Regions from separate parts of the Streptomyces sp. JN8 genome, predicted to be linked through region 2. Evidence: riboswitches for the same ligand, from Rfam matches in the RefSeq annotation. Region 2 holds a riboswitch; the other holds the start of a gene.
What was found. Region 2 has a riboswitch for glycine ahead of gcvT (glycine cleavage system aminomethyltransferase GcvT). Riboswitches for the same ligand answer to the same signal wherever they lie in the genome.

Region 1: linked by a shared signal. The riboswitch ahead of gcvP (aminomethyl-transferring glycine dehydrogenase) and the one ahead of gcvT (glycine cleavage system aminomethyltransferase GcvT) in region 2 are both predicted to bind glycine.

Annotation. Positions count from the first base shown of each region.
Region 1 is NZ_CM147852.1:6,855,192-6,866,228, forward strand. Features, by position in the region: gene ftsR (transcriptional regulator FtsR) at 18-761, shown strand; gene ACY0MR_RS30290 (bifunctional nuclease family protein) at 884-1,357, shown strand; gene bldO (whiB transcriptional repressor BldO) at 1,550-2,194, shown strand; gene ACY0MR_RS30300 (DNA polymerase IV) at 2,442-3,824, shown strand; gene ACY0MR_RS30305 (PRC-barrel domain-containing protein) at 4,045-4,410, opposite strand; glycine riboswitch at 4,536-4,635, shown strand; gene gcvP (aminomethyl-transferring glycine dehydrogenase) at 4,813-7,698, shown strand; gene ACY0MR_RS30315 (DUF5999 family protein) at 7,791-7,997, opposite strand; gene ACY0MR_RS30320 (hypothetical protein) at 8,332-8,922, opposite strand; gene ACY0MR_RS30325 (glutamate-cysteine ligase family protein) at 9,401-10,900, shown strand; gene ACY0MR_RS30330 (CPBP family intramembrane glutamic endopeptidase) at 11,014-11,037, shown strand, end outside.
Region 2 is NZ_CM147852.1:2,741,784-2,752,820, reverse strand. Features, by position in the region: gene ACY0MR_RS11710 (ABC transporter ATP-binding protein) at 1-192, opposite strand, end outside; gene ACY0MR_RS11705 (FAD-dependent monooxygenase) at 413-1,735, shown strand; gene ACY0MR_RS11700 (hypothetical protein) at 1,887-2,126, shown strand; gene ACY0MR_RS11695 (L-serine ammonia-lyase) at 2,202-3,572, opposite strand; gene ACY0MR_RS11690 (serine hydroxymethyltransferase) at 3,735-4,994, opposite strand; gene gcvH (glycine cleavage system protein GcvH) at 5,019-5,396, opposite strand; gene gcvT (glycine cleavage system aminomethyltransferase GcvT) at 5,474-6,598, opposite strand; glycine riboswitch at 6,658-6,769, opposite strand; glycine riboswitch at 6,771-6,869, opposite strand; gene ACY0MR_RS11675 (AAA family ATPase) at 7,021-7,683, shown strand; gene ACY0MR_RS11670 (enhanced serine sensitivity protein SseB) at 7,864-8,604, shown strand; gene ACY0MR_RS11665 (enhanced serine sensitivity protein SseB C-terminal domain-containing protein) at 8,691-9,482, shown strand; gene ACY0MR_RS11660 (ABC transporter permease) at 9,847-10,872, shown strand; gene ACY0MR_RS11655 (ABC transporter substrate-binding protein) at 10,982-11,037, shown strand, end outside.

The DNA of each region.
Region 1 (11,037 bases), 4.1 Mb from region 2:
GCCTTCAGGGAAGGTCCATGCTGCGAACACCGACGGGCGGTGCCGGATCCGGCACCGCCGCCGCGGGCGACCGGCTGGTCAGCATCGGCACGGTGCTGAACCAGCTGCGCGACGAATTTCCCGAAGTGACGATCTCCAAGATCCGGTTCCTGGAGGCCGAGGGGCTCGTGGAGCCCCGGCGCACGGCCTCCGGGTACCGGAAGTTCAGCCCGCAGGACGTCGAGCGGCTCGCTCAGATCCTGCGGATGCAGCGGGACCACTATCTTCCGCTGAAGGTCATCCGCGAGCACCTCGACGCCCTCGCCCGGGGCGAGCAGGTGAGGCTGCCGGCTCCCGGCCGGAGGCGCGACCTCGTCGAAGGGGCCTGGGAGCAGGACGCCGAGCCCCCCACCGCGGCGCGGATCGGGCGGGCGGAACTGCTGGCGGCCGCCGAGGTCACCGAGGCGGAGCTGCTCGAGTGGGAGTCGTACGGCCTGATCACCGAGTCGGACGGCGGCGGCTACGACCCGGAGTCCGTGACCGTCGCGCGGCTGGTCGCGGATCTGGGCCGCTTCGGCCTCGAACCCCGGCACCTGCGGGCCGTGAAGGCCGCCGCGGACCGGGAGGCGGGGCTGATCGAGCAGGTCGTCGCGCCGCTGCGCCGGCATCGCAACCCGCAGACCAGGGCCCATGCCGAGGCCACCGCCCAGGAGCTCGCCGCACAGTCGGTGCGGCTGCACGCGGCCCTGGTGCGGAGCGCGCTGGGGATCCGGCCGCAGTGAGCCCGTTCGGGCTCTCCGGGGCGTGATCCGGGCCGGTTCGTACCCGGCTCGGGGCGGGTTCGTGCCGTGCTCGGGAGGGGCCCGACTATCCAAACCGGTCGGGCACGTCCTAGGGTTGCTGTGTGAACGAGCTCGACGTTGTGGGTGTCCGGGTGGAAATGCCCTCCAACCAGCCGATCGTGCTCCTGCGTGAAGTGGGAGGCGATCGGTACCTCCCCATCTGGATCGGACCGGGTGAGGCGACCGCGATCGCCTTCGCCCAGCAGGGGATGGCCCCGCCGCGGCCGCTGACGCACGACCTGTTCAAGGACGTGCTGGAGGCCGTGGGTCAGGAACTCACCGAAGTCCGCATCACGGATCTGCGTGACGGGGTCTTCTACGCCGAACTGGTCTTCGCCAGCGGCGTCGAGGTGAGCGCGCGGCCTTCGGACGCGATAGCACTGGCCCTGCGGACCGGAACGCCGATCTACGGCAGTGACGGTGTGCTGGACGACGCCGGTATCGCGATTCCGGACGAGCAGGAGGACGAGGTGGAGAAGTTCCGCGAGTTCCTCGACCAGATCTCACCGGAGGATTTCGGGACCAACAGCCAGTGAGTCGTAGCGGCGCGGCCACGGGCCGTTCGCGGGGCGACGTCAGCGCATTCGGTTAGCCTTTCCCCGGCGAGAGGGTCGGGAAACCACCCTCAGGGTGATTATCACTCGGCGTGCCGAGTGTGGCGATCGTTGACGCACCCCGAGTGACTGCCTACCTTCGTGTGGGCAGGTCAAGGACGGAGGGTCGGCGTGATGAGCAGCGCGGACGGTACGGCAGGGAGCTCGCTCGGACGTGTGTCCGGGGAGAGCGGCCCGTACCCGCTTCACGGCAGTGTCGGCGACTTCGGTACGGAGACCGGTGGGGGCCCCGGGGGCGCCTCCGGCGGCCCGGACGCGGCGAGCGAGAAGGTCGGCTACCGCGGACCCACGGCCTGCGCCGCGGCCGGTATCACCTATCGCCAGCTGGACTACTGGGCTCGTACCGGCCTCGTGGAGCCGAGCGTGCGGCCGGCTTACGGCTCGGGGACCCAGCGGCTCTACAGCTTCCGCGACGTCGTCGTGCTGAAGATCGTCAAGCGGTTCCTGGACACCGGGGTCGCCCTCCAGAACATCCGGGCCGCCGTGCAGCACCTGCGGGCGCGGGGCTTTCGCGACCTGGAGCGGATGACCCTGATGAGCGACGGTGCCACGGTCTACGAGTGCTCCTCGCCGGACGAGGTCGTCGACCTGCTCCAGGGCGGCCAGGGCGTCTTCGGCATCGCCGTGGGCGTGGTCTGGCGGGACGTCGAGGCGGCGCTGTCGCAGCTGCACGGGGAGCGGGTCGACACGGGCGAGACGCTCGTGGGGCACAACCCGGGGGACGAACTGGCGCGCAGGCGGCGGGACAGGGCGGTCTGAGGCCCGCGGGGCCCGTCGCGGCCTTTCCCGGCCCGGCCCCGAACCCCGGGGCTCCGAGATCGGGCCTGGCCCGCGGTGGGGCTTCGAGGATCGCTTCCGGCCCGTGGTGGGGCTTGAAGGTCGCCGCCCCCGCCCCGGGTGGGGCTTCGAGGACGGCTCACGGCGCCGGTGGGGCTCCGAGGACGGCCCTGGTCCCTCCACGGTGTTGCGGGGCCCGTTGTCAGTGGTGTGAGGCAGCATCGGAGCTGTGAGAGCCGCGCCCACCATCCTCCATCTCGACATGGACGCCTTCTTCGCCGCCGCCGAGCAGGCGTCGAAGCCCAGCCTGCGCGGAAAGCCCGTGGTCGTCGGCGGCCTCGGGCCCCGGGGCGTGGTCGCCACCGCCTCCTACGAGGCGCGCCGCTTCGGAGTCCACTCGGCCATGCCCATGGGTCAGGCGCGGCGGCTCGCGCCGAACGCGGCCTACCTCGTGCCCCGCTTCTCCTTCTACCGGTCCATCAGCGAGCAGGTCATGGAGCTGCTGGGCCGGCTCTCGCCGCTCGTGGAGCCGCTCAGCCTCGACGAGGCCTTCGTGGACCTGGAGGCCGGGGGAGCGGCCCACGACAGCGCGAGCGCCCGCACGGCCGGCGAGCGGCTGCGGGTCGACATCCTGGCGACGACGGGGCTCACCGGGTCCGTGGGGCTCGCGGGATCCAAGATGATCGCGAAGATCGCCTCCGAGGAGGCGAAGCCCGACGGCCTCGTCCTGATCGAACCCGGGACCGAGCGGGAGCTCCTGGCCCCGCGGTCGGTGCGGATCCTGCCGGGGGTGGGTCCGGCGACCGGGGAGCACCTGCGGCGTGCCGGGATGACCACCGTGTCCGATCTGGCGGAGGCGGGCGAGGACGAGCTCGTACGACTGCTCGGGCGGGCGCACGGGGCCTCGCTGTACCGGATGGCCCGGGGGTTCGACGATCGGCCCGTGGTGGCCGAGCGGGACGCCAAGTCGGTCTCCGTCGAGGACACCTTCGACGTCGACCTGCACGACCGGGTGCGGATCAGGGTCGAGGTCGAACGGCTCGCGGAGCGGTGCGTGGGGAGGCTGCGGGCCTCCGGCCACTCCGGGCGGACCATCGTCCTGAAGGTGCGGCGCTTCGACTTCTCCACGCTGACGCGGTCCGAGACGCTCCGGGGGCCCACGGACGATCCGGTGGTGGTGCGGGAGGCCGCGGGGCGGCTGCTGGAGGCGGTGGACACCACCGGGGGCGTCCGGCTGCTCGGGGTCGGGGTGAGCGGACTCGCCGACTACACGCAGGAGGACCTCTTCGCGCAGGCGGAGGCGGAGGTCGCCGCGGCCTCGGTGGAGGCGGGGGGCGGGGTGGCGGCGGTCCCCGTCGACTCGGGTGGGGACGCCCCCTCGACCGCCGGTGAGGGAGGGGCCGACGAGCGCGCCGTCCGGCACTGGGCCCCGGGGCACGACGTCCGGCACGCCGTGTACGGCGCGGGGTGGGTGCAGGGCAGCGGGGTCGGGCGGGTCACGGTGCGGTTCGAGGAACCGGGGTCGAAGCCCGGGAGGGTGCGGACCTTCGCCGTGGACGATCCCGAGCTGGAGCCGGGGGAGGCGCTGCCGCTGGTGGAGGGCGAGGGATAGGAGGAGCCTCGGGCTGCGGGACTGCGGGACTGCGGGACTGCGGGGCTGCGGCTGCTCCTAGGGGCGCGGGGCCGCGGCTCTGCGGGACCACCGCCGGACCGTGCGGTGCCGGGCTTCGGGCGGCGTGCTCCCGGGAGGGGGCCGGCGTCCACGGGCGCCCTCGTGGTGGCCCGGCGGCCCGTCGGCCGCCGGGTGCGCGCGGCGAGGCCGCCGCGGTGGTCTACTGACCCGCCAGGCGGCCGAAGTCGGTGTCCGGGCTGTCGGTCGGGGGCGGGGGGAGCGCGAGGCTGTAGTGGCGGTAGAGCTGCAGCTCCTGTTCCGGGGAGAGGTGGCGCCCCACGCCGAAGTCGGGGGCGTCCTTGATGAGGGCCCGCTCGTACGGGATGTGGAGGCCGTTGTCGATCAGTTCGCTCGGTTCGAGCGGGACGAAGGCGTCCCGGCTGAACAGGCCGGTGCGGACGGCCGCCCATTCCGGGATGCCGGTCGCGTCGTCCAGGTACACCTCGTCCACGGTGCCGATCTTGTGTCCGTTCCGGTCGTACGCCTTGCGGCCGATCAGGCTGCGCGGATCGATATCGGTCTGCACGGTCCCTCCAACAGGTCGCAACTGCTCTGCACCCACCCCTACACCCCTACGAAAGTGCACAACTGGGATGTCGGCCACTTGAGCGATGGAAGCCGGAACCTCGCTGGTAGGCTGGGTGTGGCTGGCGACCCCGTGCGGGAGAGTCCCCCGGAGATCACTTCCGGTGGGCGCCGAAGGAGCAAATCCTCCCCGGAATCTCTCAGGCCCCTGTACCGCGCGGACGAGGTCACTCTGGAAAGCAGAGCGGTGTCCCACGGCACGCGCTCTCACCGACGGTGAAAGCCGGTGTGCCGTGAGGCGGGCCGGTGAAACTCTCAGGTTGAGATGACAGAGGGGGAGGCCGTCCGGGTACCCGCGCCGTGGTGCCCCTCGCAGGTCGTGACGACCAGGAGGCCTCCGTACATGACCGCCAACCGCATTCCGCTCTCCGAACTCGAACAGGGCATCCCGTTCGAGCAGCGGCACATCGGGCCCGACGCCGAGGCGCGCGCCAAGATGCTCGCCCAGGTCGGTTACGGCTCGCTCGACGAGCTCACGGCCGCCGCGGTGCCGGACGTCATCAAGAACACCGAGGCGCTGGCCCTGCCGGCCGCGCGCACGGAGGCCGAGGTGCTCGCCGAGCTGCGGGCGCTCGCCGACCGCAACCAGGTCCTCGCGCCGATGATCGGCCTCGGCTACTACGGCACCTTCACGCCGCCGGTGATCCTCCGGAACGTGATGGAGAACCCCGCCTGGTACACGGCGTACACGCCCTACCAGCCGGAGATCTCGCAGGGGCGCCTCGAGGCCCTGCTGAACTTCCAGACCGTCGTCGCCGACCTGACCGGGCTGCCCACCTCCGGCGCCTCGCTGCTCGACGAGGGCACCGCCGCCGCCGAGGCCATGGCGCTCGCCCGGCGCGTCGGCAAGGTCAAGAACGGCGTCTTCCTGATCGACGCGGACGCCCTGCCGCAGACGATCGCCGTCATCGAGACCCGCGCCGAGCCGACCGGCGTCGAGGTCGTCGTCGCCGACCTCAGCGAGGGCATCCCGGCCGAGGTCGCCGAGCGCGGCGTCTTCGGCGTGCTGCTCCAGTACCCCGGCGCCTCCGGCGCCGTCCGCGACATCAAGCCGCTGATCGACGCCGCCCACGAGCTCGGCGCGATCGTCACCGTCGCCGCCGACCTCCTCGCGCTCACCCTGCTCACCTCGCCCGGCGAGCTCGGCGCCGACATCGCCGTCGGCACCACCCAGCGCTTCGGCGTCCCGATGGGCTTCGGCGGTCCGCACGCCGGCTACATGGCCGTCCAGGACAAGCACGCGCGCTCGCTGCCCGGCCGCCTCGTGGGCGTCTCCGTCGACGCCGACGGCAACCGTGCCTACCGCCTGGCCCTGCAGACCCGCGAGCAGCACATCCGCCGCGAGAAGGCCACCAGCAACATCTGCACCGCCCAGGTGCTGCTCGCCGTCATGGCCGGCATGTACGCCGTCTACCACGGCCCCGAGGGCCTCCAGGGCATCGCGCGCCGCACCCACCGGTACGCCGCGATCCTCGCCGCCGGCCTCACCGCGGGCGGCGTCGAGCTGACCCAGGGCGCCTTCTTCGACACCCTCACCGCCCGCGTGCCCGGCAAGGCCGACACGGTCGTGGCCGCGGCCCGCGAGGCCGGTGTGAACCTCCACCGCGTCGACGCCGACCACGTCTCCATGTCCTGCGACGAGACCACCGGCCGCGCCCAGCTCACCGCCGTGTGGGGCGCCTTCGGCGTGACCGCCGACATCGAGGCCCTGGACGCCGCCACCGAGGACACCCTGCCCTCCGGTCTGCTCCGCTCCGACGCGTTCATGACCCACCCGGTCTTCCACGCGCACCGGTCCGAGACCTCGATGCTGCGCTACCTGCGCAAGCTCGCCGACCGCGACTACGCGCTCGACCGCGGCATGATCCCGCTCGGCTCCTGCACCATGAAGCTGAACGCGACGACCGAGATGGAGTCGGTGACCTGGCCCGAGTTCGGCCAGATGCACCCCTTCGCCCCGGTCGAGCAGGCCCAGGGCTACGTCACGCTCATCACCGAGCTGGAGGAGCGCCTCGCCGAGGTCACCGGCTACGACAAGGTGTCGATCCAGCCGAACGCCGGATCGCAGGGCGAGCTGGCCGGCCTGCTGGCCGTCCGCGCCTACCACCGCGCCAACGGCGACGAGCAGCGCACCGTGTGCCTCATCCCGTCCTCCGCGCACGGCACCAACGCCGCCTCCGCGGTGATGGCCGGCATGAAGGTCGTCGTCGTCAAGACCGCCGACGACGGCGAGGTCGACGTCGCGGACCTGCGCGCCAAGATCGAGCAGTACCGCGACGAGCTGTCCGTGCTCATGATCACCTACCCGTCGACGCACGGCGTCTTCGAGGAGCACGTCGCCGACATCTGCGCCGAGGTCCACGAGGCCGGCGGCCAGGTGTACGTCGACGGCGCCAACCTCAACGCGCTGGTCGGCCTCGCCAAGCCCGGCCACTTCGGCGGCGACGTCTCGCACCTGAACCTGCACAAGACCTTCTGCATCCCGCACGGCGGCGGCGGCCCCGGCGTCGGCCCGGTCGGCGTCCGCGCGCACCTGGCCCCGTACCTGCCGAACCACCCGCTCCAGCCCACCGCGGGCCCGGAGACCGGCGTGGGCCCGATCTCGGCCGCCCCGTGGGGCTCCGCGGGCATCCTGCCGATCTCGTGGTCGTACGTGCGCCTCATGGGCGGCGAGGGCCTCAAGCGGGCCACCCAGGTCGCCGTCCTCGCGGCGAACTACATCGCCAAGCGCCTGGAGCCGCACTTCCCGGTGCTCTACACCGGTCCGGCCGGACTGGTCGCCCACGAGTGCATCGTGGACCTGCGCCCGCTGTCCAAGGCCACCGGCGTCACGGTCGACGACATCGCCAAGCGCCTGATCGACTACGGCTTCCACGCGCCGACGATGTCGTTCCCGGTGGCCGGCACGCTGATGATCGAGCCCACCGAGTCCGAGGACCTGGCCGAGCTCGACCGCTTCTGCGACACGATGATCGCGATCCGCGCCGAGATCGAGAAGGTCGCCGGGGGCCAGTGGCCCGCCGACGACAACCCGCTGCGCAACGCCCCGCACACCGCGGCGGCGCTGGGCGGCGAGTGGAACCACGCGTACACCCGCGACGAGGCCGTCTTCCCGGCCGGCGTCTCGGCCGCCGACAAGTACTGGCCGCCGGTCCGCCGCATCGACGGCGCGTTCGGCGACCGGAACCTGGTCTGCTCCTGCCCGCCGCTGGACGAGTACGACAACTGATCACGGGCCCGGCCGGGTACGGCGGCCGGGCATGCGAACGAGGGCCGGTTCGGAGGAGTCTCCGGGCCGGCCCTCGGCGTCGCGCGGTCCCCTCAGGCGGCGGTCGTCACCTGGCCCGCCGACAACGGCCGGTGCGGGGCGATGATCTGCCCGTCCGGCAGCAGTTCCCCGGTGTCCTCGAAGAGCAGGACGCCGTTGCACAGCAGGCTCCAGCCCTGCTCCGGGTGGTGTGCCGTCAGTCGGGCCGCCTCACGGTCGGCGGATTCGGCAGTGGGACAGGCAGGCTGGTGCTGGCACATGGGTGGGTTCTTTCGCTGCGTCGTAGTGGATGTCCTGCGGCTCTTCGCGCTCATCGCCGCCCCCGTCGGTCGGTTCGGTTCCGATCCCAGTCTTGCCCCATGGACGGTCTTCCGCAGGGATTTCGCGGCAGCTCGTCCTTTCCTGGGAAGACGCATCACCCGCAGGGGCGGTTCAGGTCAACTGCACCGTCTCTTTGGGTGGTTCGGAGTGGTCCCAGTGGGCTAGTCCGTCCGGGAGGGGTGTTCGGGCGCGGTGTTCGGGCCGGAACGTCGGACAGCAGTGCGCCCCGTGACCCGGGCGGGGGTCACGGGGCGGCGACGCTCGTGCGGTGGATCAGGCGGGCGCCGCCGAGCCCAGCAGGGGCGGCGGCGCGAGGCGGGTGCTGAGCACGGGCAGGAGGTCGGCGACCTGGTACGGGCGGTGGGCCGCGATCCCCGGCGGGGCGGGCGCGAGCGGCACCATCAGGTCCGCCGCGCCCGGACCGCCGGCGGCTCCGTCCGCCTCCGGGTCGGCGTGCAGCCAGAGGGTCAGCATGTAGAGCTCCGGTACCGAGAGCAGCCGCGGCTGGTACGGGCCGGGCAGTGCCTCGGCCTGGTGCAGCGCCCGCTCCGTCGCGGTGACGTACGGCCCCTCGAAGAAGTGCGAGAAGGACCAGCCGTCCGGGGTCATCATGGTGTCCGCGGCGGCGATGGTCCGGCCCCCGTTCCTGATGAGGAAGCGCCAGCCGGCGAGGCGGGTGCGGGGGGCCTGCCCGGGTGTCCCGGCGACGCCGAGCACGTGGACGGGCAGGGGGAGTTCGGGGCTCAGCGGTCCCTGCGCGGCCCGCAGGGCGGGCGTTCGCGGCTCGCGGACGGCTGTCGGCGAGCCGAGGGCCGCGAGGACGCTGCGGAGGGCCGGCGCAGGGGCCGGGGAGGGTCGGAGCATGGTGGGTCGCCTCTCGCTCAGGAGACACGGTGACGCGTGGGCAGGTACGACGGCGCTGTCGGCGGCGGGGCCAGAGGAGTGCCATGTGGCCATGACCGGGCGCCAACACTCTGCCTCGTCCGCGGAGTTTATACGACACGTGTTCACGGAGTGTTTCCGCTAGACGTCGGCGATATTCCTGGCAAGGCTTCATCAGGCCGTAAAACAGCGGCTGCGGAAGCGGAATCCACGGGTATCAGTGCCCCCACCTGCGTATTCCTCGCGAAGTCGGACGGCCGAATTGACTCCCCGGGTTGGGGGACAATAGGACATTGGTATATGTCGATTGTTCCGTGCCATCGGGATGTGACGGAGGGGTGCTGCATCCAGCCTATCCTCCGGCGGCCCTCCTCCGCAGGCGTTGTGGATCAGCGCGCTGGGCATATGGTCCGAGACGCGCGGCCCCCTGACGGCCGCCCACACGTGGAGGGACGCTTCGATGGGGGAGAAGGTCGTGGCCGACGGGTTCGGCCCGTCCGACCGGCAGCAGTACCGGAGAAAGCTCCAGCAGTGCCTCGCGGGGCTCGCGAGGCTGCTGGCGGAGAAGAGGTTCGACCGTCCCCGCAATCTCATGGGAGTGGAGATCGAACTCAATCTCGCCGGTGCCGACGGACTGCCCCGCATGCTGAACGGACCGGTTCTGGAAAAGATCGCGAGCGCCGATTTCCAGACGGAACTCGGATTGTTCAACCTCGAAGTGAACATCGCGCCCCACCAGCTCGACGGGCGCGTATTCGACCGGCTCGCCGAGGAGATCGGCACCGGAATCGGATACGCCGACCGCAAGGCCGCGGAACTGGACGCGGGCGTCGTCATGATCGGCATACTGCCGACCCTGACGCAGGACGACCTGGTCCCGGAGAACCTCTCGGCGGCGGACCGCTACACCCTCCTCAACGACCAGATCCTCGCCGCCAGGGGCGAGGAGTTCACCCTGGACATCCACGGGGTCGAACGGCTCCTCTGCACCTCGGAGTCGATCGTGCCCGAGGCGGCCTGCACCTCGGTGCAGCTCCACCTCCAGGTGACACCGGCCCGCTTCGCCGCCGTGTGGAACGCGGCGCAGGCGGTGTCCGGCGTGCAGATCGCGCTCGGCGCCAACGCTCCCTTCGTCTTCGGGCGCGAGCTGTGGCGCGAGTCCCGGCCCCCGCTCTTCACCCAGGCCACCGACACCCGCCCGCCGGAACTCCAGGCACAGGGCGTGCGGCCGCGCACCTGGTTCGGCGAGCGGTGGGTGGACTCGGTGTACGACCTCTTCGAGGAGAACCTGCGCTACTTCCCCGCGCTGCTGCCGATCTGCGACGAGGAGGACCCGCTGCTCGTCCTCGACGGGGGCGGCGTCCCGCGGCTCCAGGAACTCGTCCTGCACAACGGCACGGTCTACCGCTGGAACCGGCCGGTGTACGGCTGGGTCGACGGCGTCCCGCACCTGCGCGTCGAGAACCGGGTCCTGCCGGCCGGGCCGACCGTCACCGACGTCATCGCCAACGCGGCCTTCTACTACGGGCTCGTCCGCTCCCTCGCCGACGACCCGCGGCCCGTGTGGAAGCGGATGGCCTTCGAGGACGCGGAGGCCAACTTCGACACGGCCTGCCGGCACGGCATCGAGGCGGAACTGCGCTGGCCCCGGTCGGGACGGGCCGGCGGCGTCGCGACCGTCCCCGCGGTGCGGCTGGTCCTCGACGAGCTGCTGCCGCTCGCCGCGGCCGGACTCGACGCCTGGCACATCGAACCGGCCGACCGGGACTTCTACCTCGGGGTGATCGAGCAGCGGTGCCTGCGGAAGGTGAACGGGGCCTCGTGGCAGGCCGACACCTTCCACCGGGCGCTGGAGTCGGGGCTCGACCGGGAGGCGGCGCTCGCCGCGACCACCCGCCGCTACCGGACCCTCATGCACGCGGGCGAGCCGGTGCACACCTGGCCGGTCGGGATCGACTGAGCGCGGCGCCCGGGGTCGCGGGCCGCGGCGGTGGCCGGTCATGGCACAGTGATCGGGATGCCGCCCGATCGGCGTCGGTCCGCGACCGGGAAGTGGAGACAGGTGTGGTGTCGGTGCAACGAGTCGGTGACGCTTCC
Region 2 (11,037 bases):
GAGGACCTCGACCCGGCCGCCGTCGCGCTCCCGGAAGCCCTCCAGGATCTCCAGGGTGGTGGTCTTGCCCGCGCCGTTCGGCCCGAGCAGGGCGAAGATCTCGCCCTCGGCGACGCTGAAGTCGACGCCGCGCACGGCCTCGTGGTCGCCGTACCGCTTCTGCAGGCCTTCCACGGCCACCGCGGCGGTCACCGCGGTCCCTCGGCTCGTGTCACTGTGTGCCTCCCGGTGTGGTGGTGGGACGTCGTGGGGTCGTCGCCCGCAGACGGACTCCGGGGCGCCGCCTCGACGTTAGGCGCGGGCCGGGGGCCCGGCCGGGCCCCGGAGGGGCGGCGGTGACGGACGTCATGGAAGCCGCGACAGTTGTCAGAGGGGGGCGTGACCCGCGTTGCCGGGGGCCGGTGGGCGACCCATGCTCGGGGTGCGGCGGACGGCCGGGCCGCGGGATTCCGCGGCCGGTGGCGCCGACGGTGCCGACACAGCAGCGACACGGAAGGCGGTCTCAAAGGTGCGGTTCGGGGATCTGGACGAGTGGGGAGCGGAGGAGCGGCCGCACGTCTCGGTGGTCGGTGCCGGCATCGGCGGACTGACGCTGGCCGGTGCGCTCTCCTCCATGGGAGTTCTGTACACGGTGTACGAGCAGACGCGGCGGCTGGCGGAGGTGGGGGCGGGAGTCCAGCTCTCGCCCAACGCCGTCCGGCCGCTGCTGCGGCTCGGCCTCGGCCCGGCGCTGCGCGAGCGGGCGGTGGCGATCGAGGCCATGGAGGTACGGGGGTGGAGCGGGCGGCCGATCGCCCGGACGCCCCTGGGCGCGGAGTGCGAGCGGATGTTCGGAGCCCCGTACTACACGGTGCACCGGGCCCACCTGCACGACGCGCTCCTGACCCTCGTCGACGGGGGCAGCCTGAAGCTGGGCGAGCGCCTGAGCGGGGCGCGGGAGGCGGACGGGCCGGACGGCGGCGTGCGGCTGTCCTTCGAGGACGGCACCGTCCGCGGGGCGGAGCTGGTCGTGGGCGCCGACGGCATCCACTCCACCGTCCGCGAGGCGTTCCGGCGCGACGAGCCCGAGTTCTCGGGTCTCGGCATCTACCGGGGCCTGGTGCCCGTGGACCGGCTGCCGGACGAGGCCCGCGCGCCTCTGGTGCGCCTCTGGCTCGGCCCGGGCGGGCACTTCGTGTGCTACCCGGTCGCGGCGGGGGAGTACCTGAGCTTCGCGGCGACGGTGCCGATGGCGCAGTCCCCGGGCGAGTCCTGGTCGGTGCCGGGCGACCCGGAGGCGCTGCGCCGGGTCTTCGGCGGCTGGACCGGTCTGGTCGCGGACGTCGTGGGCGCCGTGGAGTCGACCCTCCAGTGGGCGCTGCACGACCGGCCGCCGCTGGACGTGTGGTCCTCGCGCCGGCTGACCCTGCTCGGCGACGCGGCCCATCCGATGCTGCCGTTCATGGCGCAGGGCGCGAACCAGGCGATCGAGGACGCGATGGACCTGGCGGCCTGCCTGGCCGATCCGGCGTCCTCGACGACGGCGGCACGGCTCGACCGCTACCAGTCGCTCCGGATCCCCCGCACGGCGGAGATCCAGCGCGGCTCGCGCGGCAACGCCGGGATCCTGCACCTGCCGGACGGCCCGGCCCAGCGGCGCCGCGACGCGCGCATGGCGGTCCACGCGTCCCTCCGCGACCGGGCGATGCTGTACGCGCACGAGACGGGCAGGAGCGTGGTGCCGACCCCGGCGTGATCGGGTTATTGGTCTGGACCTATTGTGCGGCTCGGCCCGCGACGGTACGTTCGACCCGGCTGCGCAGCCGGCACATTCCGCACCGCAACGCTTCACATCGCATCGTCACGCACTCCGCCGGGGCATCCCGGCGTTTTCAGGAGGACATGCCATGTACCGTCGCATCGCAGCCCTACTCGCCACCGCGGCCACGGCCGGAGCGCTCGCGCTCGGCACCGCGGGCACCGCCGAGGCCGCGGGTCCCGGCTTCTACCCGCGCAGCCACCACTCCTCGTACGCCGAGTGCCAGGCGGCGGGCGTCGCGGGCCGCCCGCTCTGGGGCGCGCTCTTCCTCTGCGAGCCCTTCGCCCCGTCGCGCCCGGACGTCTACGTCCTCTGGGTGCGCTACTGACCCGGCCCCCGGCCCGGGCGGCGGCGGCCGCCCGGCCCGGGGACCGTCATGTGAGCAATCGATTCAGCACCCGATTCAGCACTCGATGATGTTCACCGCGAGCCCGCCGCGCGCGGTCTCCTTGTACTTCACGCTCATGTCCGCGCCGGTCTCCTTCATGGTCTTGATGACCTTGTCGAGGGAGACCAGGTGGCTGCCGTCGCCGCGCATCGACATCTTCGCCGCCGTGACGGCCTTGACCGCCGCCATGCCGTTGCGCTCGATGCACGGGATCTGCACCAGGCCGCCGACCGGGTCGCAGGTCAGGCCCAGGTTGTGCTCCATGCCGATCTCGGCCGCGTTCTCCACCTGCTCCGGCGTGCCGCCGAGGACCTCGGCGAGCGCGCCCGCCGCCATCGAGCAGGCCGAGCCGACCTCGCCCTGGCAGCCGACCTCGGCGCCGGAGATCGAGGCGTTCTCCTTGAAGAGCATGCCGACCGCGCCGGCGGCCAGCATGAAGCGGACGATGCCGTCGTCGTCGGCGCCGGGCACGAAGTTCGTGTAGTAGTGCAGGACGGCGGGGATGATGCCGGCCGCGCCGTTCGTCGGGGCGGTGACCACCCGGCCGCCCGCCGCGTTCTCCTCGTTCACGGCCATCGCGTAGAGGGTGATCCACTCCATGGCGTGCATCTTGGGGTCGCCCTCGGAGCGCAGCTTGCGGGCCAGGTTCGCGGCGCGCCGGCGCACCTTCAGGCCGCCGGGCAGGATTCCCTCGCGGGACATGCCGCGCGAGACGCAGGACTGCATGACCCGCCAGATCTCCAGCAGGCCCGCGCGGATCTCGTCCTCGGTGCGCCAGGCCTTCTCGTTCTCCAGCATCAGCGCGGAGATCGACAGGCCCGTCTCCTTCGCGAGGCGGAGCAGCTCGTCGCCGGTGCGGAAGGGGTACTTCAGGACGGTGTCGTCCGGGACGATCGGGTTCTCGCCCTGGACGGCGTCCTCGTCCACGACGAAGCCGCCGCCGACCGAGTAGTACGTCTTCTCCAGGACCGGGGCGCCCTCGGCGTCGTACGCGAAGATCGTCATGCCGTTGGCGTGGTACGGCAGCGCCTTGCGCCGGTGCAGGATCAGGTCGGCGTCGAAGTCGAAGGGGATCTCGTGCGCGCCGAGCAGGTTGATCCGGCCGCTCGACTTGATCCGCTCGACCTCGTCGTCGGCCGTCTCCACGTTCACGGTGCGGGGCGAGCTGCCCTCCAGGCCCAGCAGGACCGCCTTCGGGGTCCCGTGGCCGTGGCCGGTCGCACCCAGGGAGCCGTACAGCTCCGCCCGGACGTGGGCGGTGTGGGCCAGCAGGCCCTCGTTCTTCAGGCGGCGGGCGAACATCCGGGCGGCTCGCATCGGACCCACCGTGTGGGAGCTCGACGGACCGATGCCGATCGAGAACAGGTCGAAGACCGAGATGGCCACGAAGACTCCTTGTGGGGGCTAGACGCCGTTGTCTGCCGGGGTGGAGCAGAGAAGCGCGAAGAAGGACATGCGGTACAGCGCGAGGACATGGGGTGGGGCACCGCGCTCACCGTCCAGTGTGCGCGGTGCCCCAGGGTTCCGGTCGAACAAAAGCGTACGAAACTACTTCAGGCCGGGGTACAGCGGGTGCTTGTCCGCCAGCGCGGTGACCCGCGCCTTGAGGGACTCGGCGTCGAAGCCGGGCTTCAGGGTCTCCGCGATGATGTCGGCGACCTCGGCGAAGTCCTCGGTCCGGAAGCCGCGGGTGGCGAGCGCCGGCGTGCCGATGCGCAGACCCGAGGTGACCATCGGCGGGCGCGGGTCGTTCGGAACGGCGTTCCGGTTGACCGTGATGCCCACCTCGTGGAGGCGGTCCTCGGCCTGCTGGCCGTCCAGCTCGCTGTCGCGCAGGTCGACGAGGAGCAGGTGGACGTCCGTGCCGCCGGACAGGACGGAGACACCGTGGGCGGTGACGTCGTCCTGGACCAGGCGCTCGGCGATGATGCGGGCGCCGTCCAGGGTGCGCTGCTGGCGCTCCTTGAACTCCTCCGAGGCCGCGACCTTGAAGGAGACGGCCTTGGCCGCGATCACGTGCTCCAGCGGGCCGCCCTGGAAACCGGGGAAGACCGAGGAGTTCAGCTTCTTCGCGAACTCCTTCTTCGCGAGGATGATGCCGCCGCGGGGGCCGCCGAGCGTCTTGTGCGTGGTGGAGGTCACCACGTCCGCGTACTCGACCGGGTTCGGGTGCAGACCGGCCGCGACCAGGCCCGCGAAGTGGGCCATGTCGACCCACAGGTAGGCCTCGACCTCGTCGGCGATCCGGCGGAACTCGGCGAAGTCCAGCTGGCGCGGGTAGGCGGACCAGCCCGCGATGATCACCTTGGGGCGGTGCTCCTTGGCGAGGCGCTCGACCTCGGCCATGTCGACCAGACCGGCCTCGTCCACGTGGTACGCGACCACGTCGAACTGCTTGCCCGAGAAGTTCAGGCGCATGCCGTGGGTCAGGTGGCCGCCGTGCGCCAGGTCCAGACCCAGGATCGTGTCGCCGGGCTGGGCGATCGCGAAGAGGGCGGCCTGGTTCGCGGAGGCGCCGGAGTGCGGCTGGACGTTGGCGTACTCGGCGCCGAACAGGTCCTTGATCCGGTCGATCGCGATCTGCTCGGCCACGTCGACGTGCTCGCAGCCGCCGTAGTAGCGGCGGCCCGGGTAGCCCTCGGCGTACTTGTTGGTGAGGACGGAGCCCTGCGCCTCCATGACGGCGACCGGAGCGAAGTTCTCCGACGCGATCATCTCGAGGGTGGACTGCTGACGGCGGAGCTCGGCGTCGACGGCTGCGGCGACGTCCGGGTCCAGCTCGTGGAGGGGAGTGTTCAGAAGCGACATGAATCGATCCCTAGGGGTGTCGGGTTAGCCGGCGGTGAACGCGGCGTACTCGTCGGCGGTGAGCAGGTCCTCCGGCTCGCCCGTGAGCCGTACCTTGAACAGCCAGCCACCCTCGAACGGAGCGGTGTTCACGAGGGACGGGTCGTCCACGACGTCCTGGTTGGCCTCGACGATCTCGCCCGTCACCGGGGCGTACAGGTCGCTGACCGACTTGGTGGACTCCAGCTCGCCGCAGGACTCGCCCGCGGTGATCGTGGAGCCGACCTCCGGGAGCTGGGCGTAGACGACGTCACCGAGCGCGTTGGCGGCGAACTCCGTGATGCCGACGGTCGCGACACCGTCCTCGGCGGCCGACAGCCACTCGTGCTCCTTGGTGTAGCGCAGCTGCTGGGGGTTGCTCATGGCCTGATTCTCCTGGATCGGGGGAGTGCTGATGAACGTGGGTCTTGCGGGATGAGACGCGAAGTGAGACGGATGCGTCACTTCTGGCGCTTGTAGAACGGCAGTGCCACGACCTCGTAGGGCTCGTGGGTGCCCCGGATGTCCACACCTACACCCTGGGTGCCGGGCTCGGCGTGCGCCGCGTCCACGTACGCTATGGCGATCGGCTTTCCGAGGGTGGGGGAGGGGGCGCCGGAGGTGACCTCGCCGATCACCACGCCGTCCTTGACCACGGAGAAGCCGGCCCGCGGGACCCGGCGGCCCTCGGCGACCAGACCGACGAGCTTGCGCGGCGGGGCGGTCTCGGCGCGCTCGGCGGCCTTCTCCAGCGCCTCACGGCCGACGAAGCGGCCGTCGTTCGTCGTCTTCTCGAACTTCACGACCCGGCCCAGACCCGCGTCGAAGGGGGTCAGCGCGGTGGTCAGCTCGTGGCCGTACAGCGGCATGCCCGCCTCCAGGCGGAGCGTGTCGCGGCAGGACAGGCCGCAGGGGATCAGACCGACCGGCGCGCCGGCCTCGGTCAGCGCCCGCCAGACCTGCTCGGCGTGCTCGGGCTTCAGGAACAGCTCGAAGCCGTCCTCGCCGGTGTAGCCGGTGCGGGCGATCAGCGCGGGCACCCCGGCGACCGTGCCCGGCAGGCCGGCGTAGTACTTCAGCCCGTCCAGGTCGGCGTCCGTGAGCGACTTCAGGATGCCGGGGGACTCCGGGCCCTGGACCGCGATCAGGGCGTAGGCGTCGCGGTCGTCCCGGACCTCGGCGTCGAAGCCCTCCGCGCGGGCCGTGAGCGCGTCCAGGACGGTCTGCGCGTTGGAGGCGTTGGCGACGACCATGTACTCCGTCTCGCCGAGGCGGTACACGATCAGGTCGTCGAGGATCCCGCCGTCCTCCTGGCAGATCATCGTGTACCGGGCGCGGCCCACGCCCACCGTGGAGATGTTGCCGACCAGGGCGTGGTCGAGGAGCTCGACGGCCTGCGGGCCGGTGACCGTGATCTCGCCCATGTGGGAGAGGTCGAACAGGCCCGCCCGGGTGCGGACGGCGACGTGCTCGTCCCGCTCGCTGCCGTACCGGAGCGGCATGTCCCAGCCGGCGAAGTCGGTCATGGTCGCGCCCAGCGAACGATGCAGGGCATCGAGGGCGGTCAGACGGGGGGCAGTGCTCATGGGTGGCTCCCGGGTCCCAAGGGCGTGATCGGTGACGAAACACATGACGGGCGAGGACGTCCTCCCCATCTGTCATGGAACCTGAGAGGTTCACCGAGAGCATCTCGTCGCCGAGAGATCGGTTTGCACCTTGGGTGGGGACACGCCACGGTGTCCCGCTTTTCAGATCTGCCTCATCCACGCGGTACGGGGCCTGAGAGATTCAAGGGAGGGTCTTGCTCCTTCGGCGTCCGGACACGCCTGGCGTCCGGAACTCTCCCGCGCGGATTCGAGCGGCCGGTATGCGATTGTGTGGCGACTGTGCGCGCCTGGCGCGCACATCATTGCACGCGAGGTCGGCGGGGCACATCGCTTGTGTCCCATTACCGCTTCTTTACACTTTGTGGGCAAGGGTCTTCCCGGGCCCGGCAGGGGGAGAAGCGATGAGGTACGAGCACACCGGCGCATATGCCCGAAGTACCGGCATACCGTCCCAGCGGGCCCGCGCGCGCACCCGCGGCCGCGGACGCCTCCTGCGCGACCTGCGCGAGCGCGGCGGCCGCGGCCCCCGCGCCCTCACCTTCGCCCCCGGCGACCTGGTGGTCGTCTCCGGCCTGCCCGGCAGCGGCAAGTCCACCCTGATGCGACGCGCCGCCGACGGCGCCGGCATCGACTCGCAGGACACCCGGGAGCGCTGGGAGGCCCGCATGCCCCGCCTCCTGCCGTACGCCGTCTACCGCCCGCTGGTCCGCATCGCGCACTACGCGGGTCTGCACCGCGCCCTGCGCTCCGGCGCCGGGGTGATCGTGCACGACTGCGGCACCCAGTCCTGGGTGCGGGGCTGGCTCGCCCGGGAGGCCCGGCGCCGCGGCCGCGCCCTCCACCTGGTCCTCCTCGACGTGGAGCCGGACACCGCCCGCGCGGGCCAGCGGGCCCGCGGCCGGGGCGTCTCCGCGTACGCCTTCGCCCGGCACCGGCGGGCCGTCGCCCGGCTCGTCGCCGCCGCGGAGTCCGGCCGGCTGCCGCACGGCTGCGCCTCCGCGACCCTGCTCGACCGGGACGCGGCGGACCTCCTGCGGACGATCGGCTTCCGCCAGGCGGCCTGAGGCGGGGCGGCCTGTGCCCCGGCGGCGCACGACCGCCCGCCGGGGCCCGGCCGCTGTGACGTACGCCCCTGTCCCGGAGTGTCCGTACCGCTTCTTTTGGCCACGGCGGCGCCGGGGCGGCGTTAGGGTGCTGCCGGGGCGGCCGGTACGGCAGGCCGTGCGAGAAGGGGAAACGCGACCGTGGACGTGACGTGGCCGGGCAACGAGCTGGAAGAGGTCCTTGCCGCCTCACTCGGCAACCCCGCGGCGGGCGCCCGCCTCGTCGAGGTCCTCGGCCGCAGCCCGGTCTGGGTGCCCCTGCCCAACGGCGGCGGACCCGACAGCCCGAACCTCGACCTCGCCACCATGGAGATCGACGGCGCGGCCTACGTCCCCGTCTTCAGCTCCGAGGAGCAGTTCCTCGCCTGCGTCGGCGGCCACATGTCGTTCACCGTCGCCCCGGCCCGTGACTTCGCCCGCGGCCTGCCCCCGCAGCTCGGCATCGCCGTGAACCCCGGCGGCGTCGTCGGCGTCCCGCTGCCCCCGCCGGCCGTCGCCGAGCTCTGCCGCGTCGGCCGCACCCCGCTCGACGGGCCCGCCACCGGCGGCCGCGTCCGGCTCTTCGAGCCCGACTGGCAGGACGACCCGGTCGACTTCCTCGCCGCCGCGTCCGCCGAGTTCGAGGCCACCGGCGTCGTCACCACCGCCCGCCGGGCCCTCGCCAGCGTCGAGGGCACCGAACCCGCCCTCTTCATCGGCGTGCAGCTCGCGGCCTGGGACGGCGTCGACCGCAACGCGCCCCTGGACGCCCTCGGCCGCGCCCTCGGCCGCGTCGAGTGCGCCTGGCCGGTCAACCTCATCCTGCTCGACATGGCACAGGACCCGGTCGGCGACTGGATGCTGGAGCGGGTGCGCCCCTTCTACCAGCGCGCCGCCGTGTGACGGACGGCCTGTTTAAGCTGAACTTCTCGACAGCAGGCACAGACGTCGGCAACAGCGACGGCGACGGAAGAGGGGCAGGACCCAGGGTGAGCGCGTCAGGCACCGCGGCGACCGGACAGGTCGAGCACATGCTGCGCCAGGTGGCACCCGGACGCTACGACGCGTACGAGCAGCTGCTGCACGCCCTCGCCGACGGCGAGCTGTGGATGCTGCTCTGGCAGGGCTCACCCGGCTCGTCCGACGCCCAGTACGGGAACATGGAGGTCGACGGCTTCGGCTACGCGCCCTGCGTCACCTCCGCGCAGGAACTGGCCGCCTCCGGCTGGCACCGCGCCCACGAGCTCGTCACCGGCCGGGAGATCGCCCGCGCCCTCTACCCCGACCGCTGGGGCGTCTGGCTCAATCCGCACGCCCCCGGCGGCGGCGTCGGCATCCCCTGGGCCGACCTCCGCCGGATCGCCACCGGCCTCGACCGGATGCCCGCCGGGCCGCTCCGGGTCACCGAGCCCACCCTGGAGATCCCGCAGTTCTACGCCCTGCTCACGCAGAACGCGCACCGCACCCCCGCCGTCCGGGCGCTGCGCCGCGGCTGGGTGCAGCCCGCGCTCGGCTCCCCGTACCTCGCCATCGGCCTCGACCTGTACGACACCTCGGCGGCCGCCGTCGACACCGTGCGGTCGATGATGCGCCAGTCCATCGGCTCCGTACCCGACGGGCTGCCCGTCTCCACGGTCGCCCTCTCCGACGGGTACGACCCGGTGGCCCTCTGGCTCCGCGCCAACGGCCGTCCGTTCTACGACCGCGAGGCGCACGCCGGACGCGGCGGGGCGCCCGCCCCGGGCTACGGATACCCCCCGCCGGCGCCGTCCGGATACTGAGACGTACGCCTTCTCCCCTTCTTCCCCACCAGCCTCCGGAGTCCGCTCCGGAGGCTTTCGTTCGCCCCAATTCAGGAGCTCGAACGCACAGTTGAGGGGACATGTCCGATTGGGGGGAAGAGGCCCCGAGATGGTCCGCTCAGGCGCCCCCGACGTCCGGATAACGGAAGTCGCAGCACCGCATCACGTTTGAGCAAACATTCCTCGTCAGGGCTGGCGGGTGATCACGAGCACATTGAAGACTCCCCGGAACACCGGGCGTTCGGCTCCTTTCGAGCAGGTCGCCCGGCAGGTTGTTCCACCGAGCCGCTACCCGCGGCGGGCAAGGGCCGGCTACCGGCGGCCGAGAGGGGTCCTCACCACGATGACGGCACCACTGCACGAGAAGAGTGCGGGCGAGGCGACCGCCACCGTCGATGGCGCGCCCGACGCCCCCGGCACCCCCGAGGCCGGCGCCCCCGCCAAGGCGATCGAGGGCCGCTCGCCCTGGCAGATCGCCTGGACCCGGCTCAAGCGCGACAAACTGGCCCTCGCGGGCGCCTTCGTCGTCGTCTTCCTCATCCTCGTCGCGATCTTCGCGCCGGTCATCGTCGGCCTCCTCGGCCACCCGCCGGACGAGTTCCACGAGGACCAGATCGACCCCCTGTTCGGCACCCCGATCGGCTCCTGGGGCGGCGTCAGCTCCGACTTCCTCTTCGGAGTCGAGCCCGTCAACGGCCGCGACGTCTTCAGCCGCATCGTCTACGGCGCCCGGATCTCGCTCCTCGTCGCCTTCCTCGCGGCGGTCTTCGCCGTCGTCCTCGGCACGGTCCTCGGCATCATCGCCGGCTACTTCGGCGGCTGGGTCGACGCGGCCCTCAGCCGGGTCATGGACGTGATGCTCGCCTTCCCGCAGCTGCTCTTCACGATCGCCCTCGTCTCCGTCCTGCCGAACCAGCTCCTCGGCCTCGACGGCTCCGGCGTCCGCATCGCCGCCCTGGTGCTCGTCATCGGCTTCTTCGGCTGGCCGTACGTCGGCCGCATCGTCCGCGGCCAGACCCTCTCGCTGCGCAACCGCGAGTACGTCGAGGCCGCCCAGAGCCTCGGCGCCGGCCGCCTCTACATCCTCCGCCGCGAGCTGCTGCCGAACCTGATCGCCCCGATCACGGTCTACGCGACCCTCATGATCCCCACCAACATCCTCACCGAAGCGGCGCTCAGCTTCCTCGGCGCGGGTGTCAAGCCGCCCACGGCCTCCTGGGGACAGATGCTGTCGACGGCCATCACCACCTACGAGTCGGACCCGCTGTTCATGGTGATCCCCGGCTTCGCGATCTTCATCACCGTCCTGGCGTTCAACCTCTTCGGCGACGGCGTGCGTGACGCGCTCGACCCGAAGGGCTCCCGCTGACCGTTCGCCGACGACCCGCACCACCCGCCCCTGCCGCTGGCGACAGGAGGCTGAACCCCAATCGGCGGACCGCCGTACGGCCGCCACTATCCCGGAGGTTGCTGGACCCATGCTGAAGAGCTCTCAGCGCAGAATCGCCGCGGGCGCGCTGCTCGCGGCGGCCAC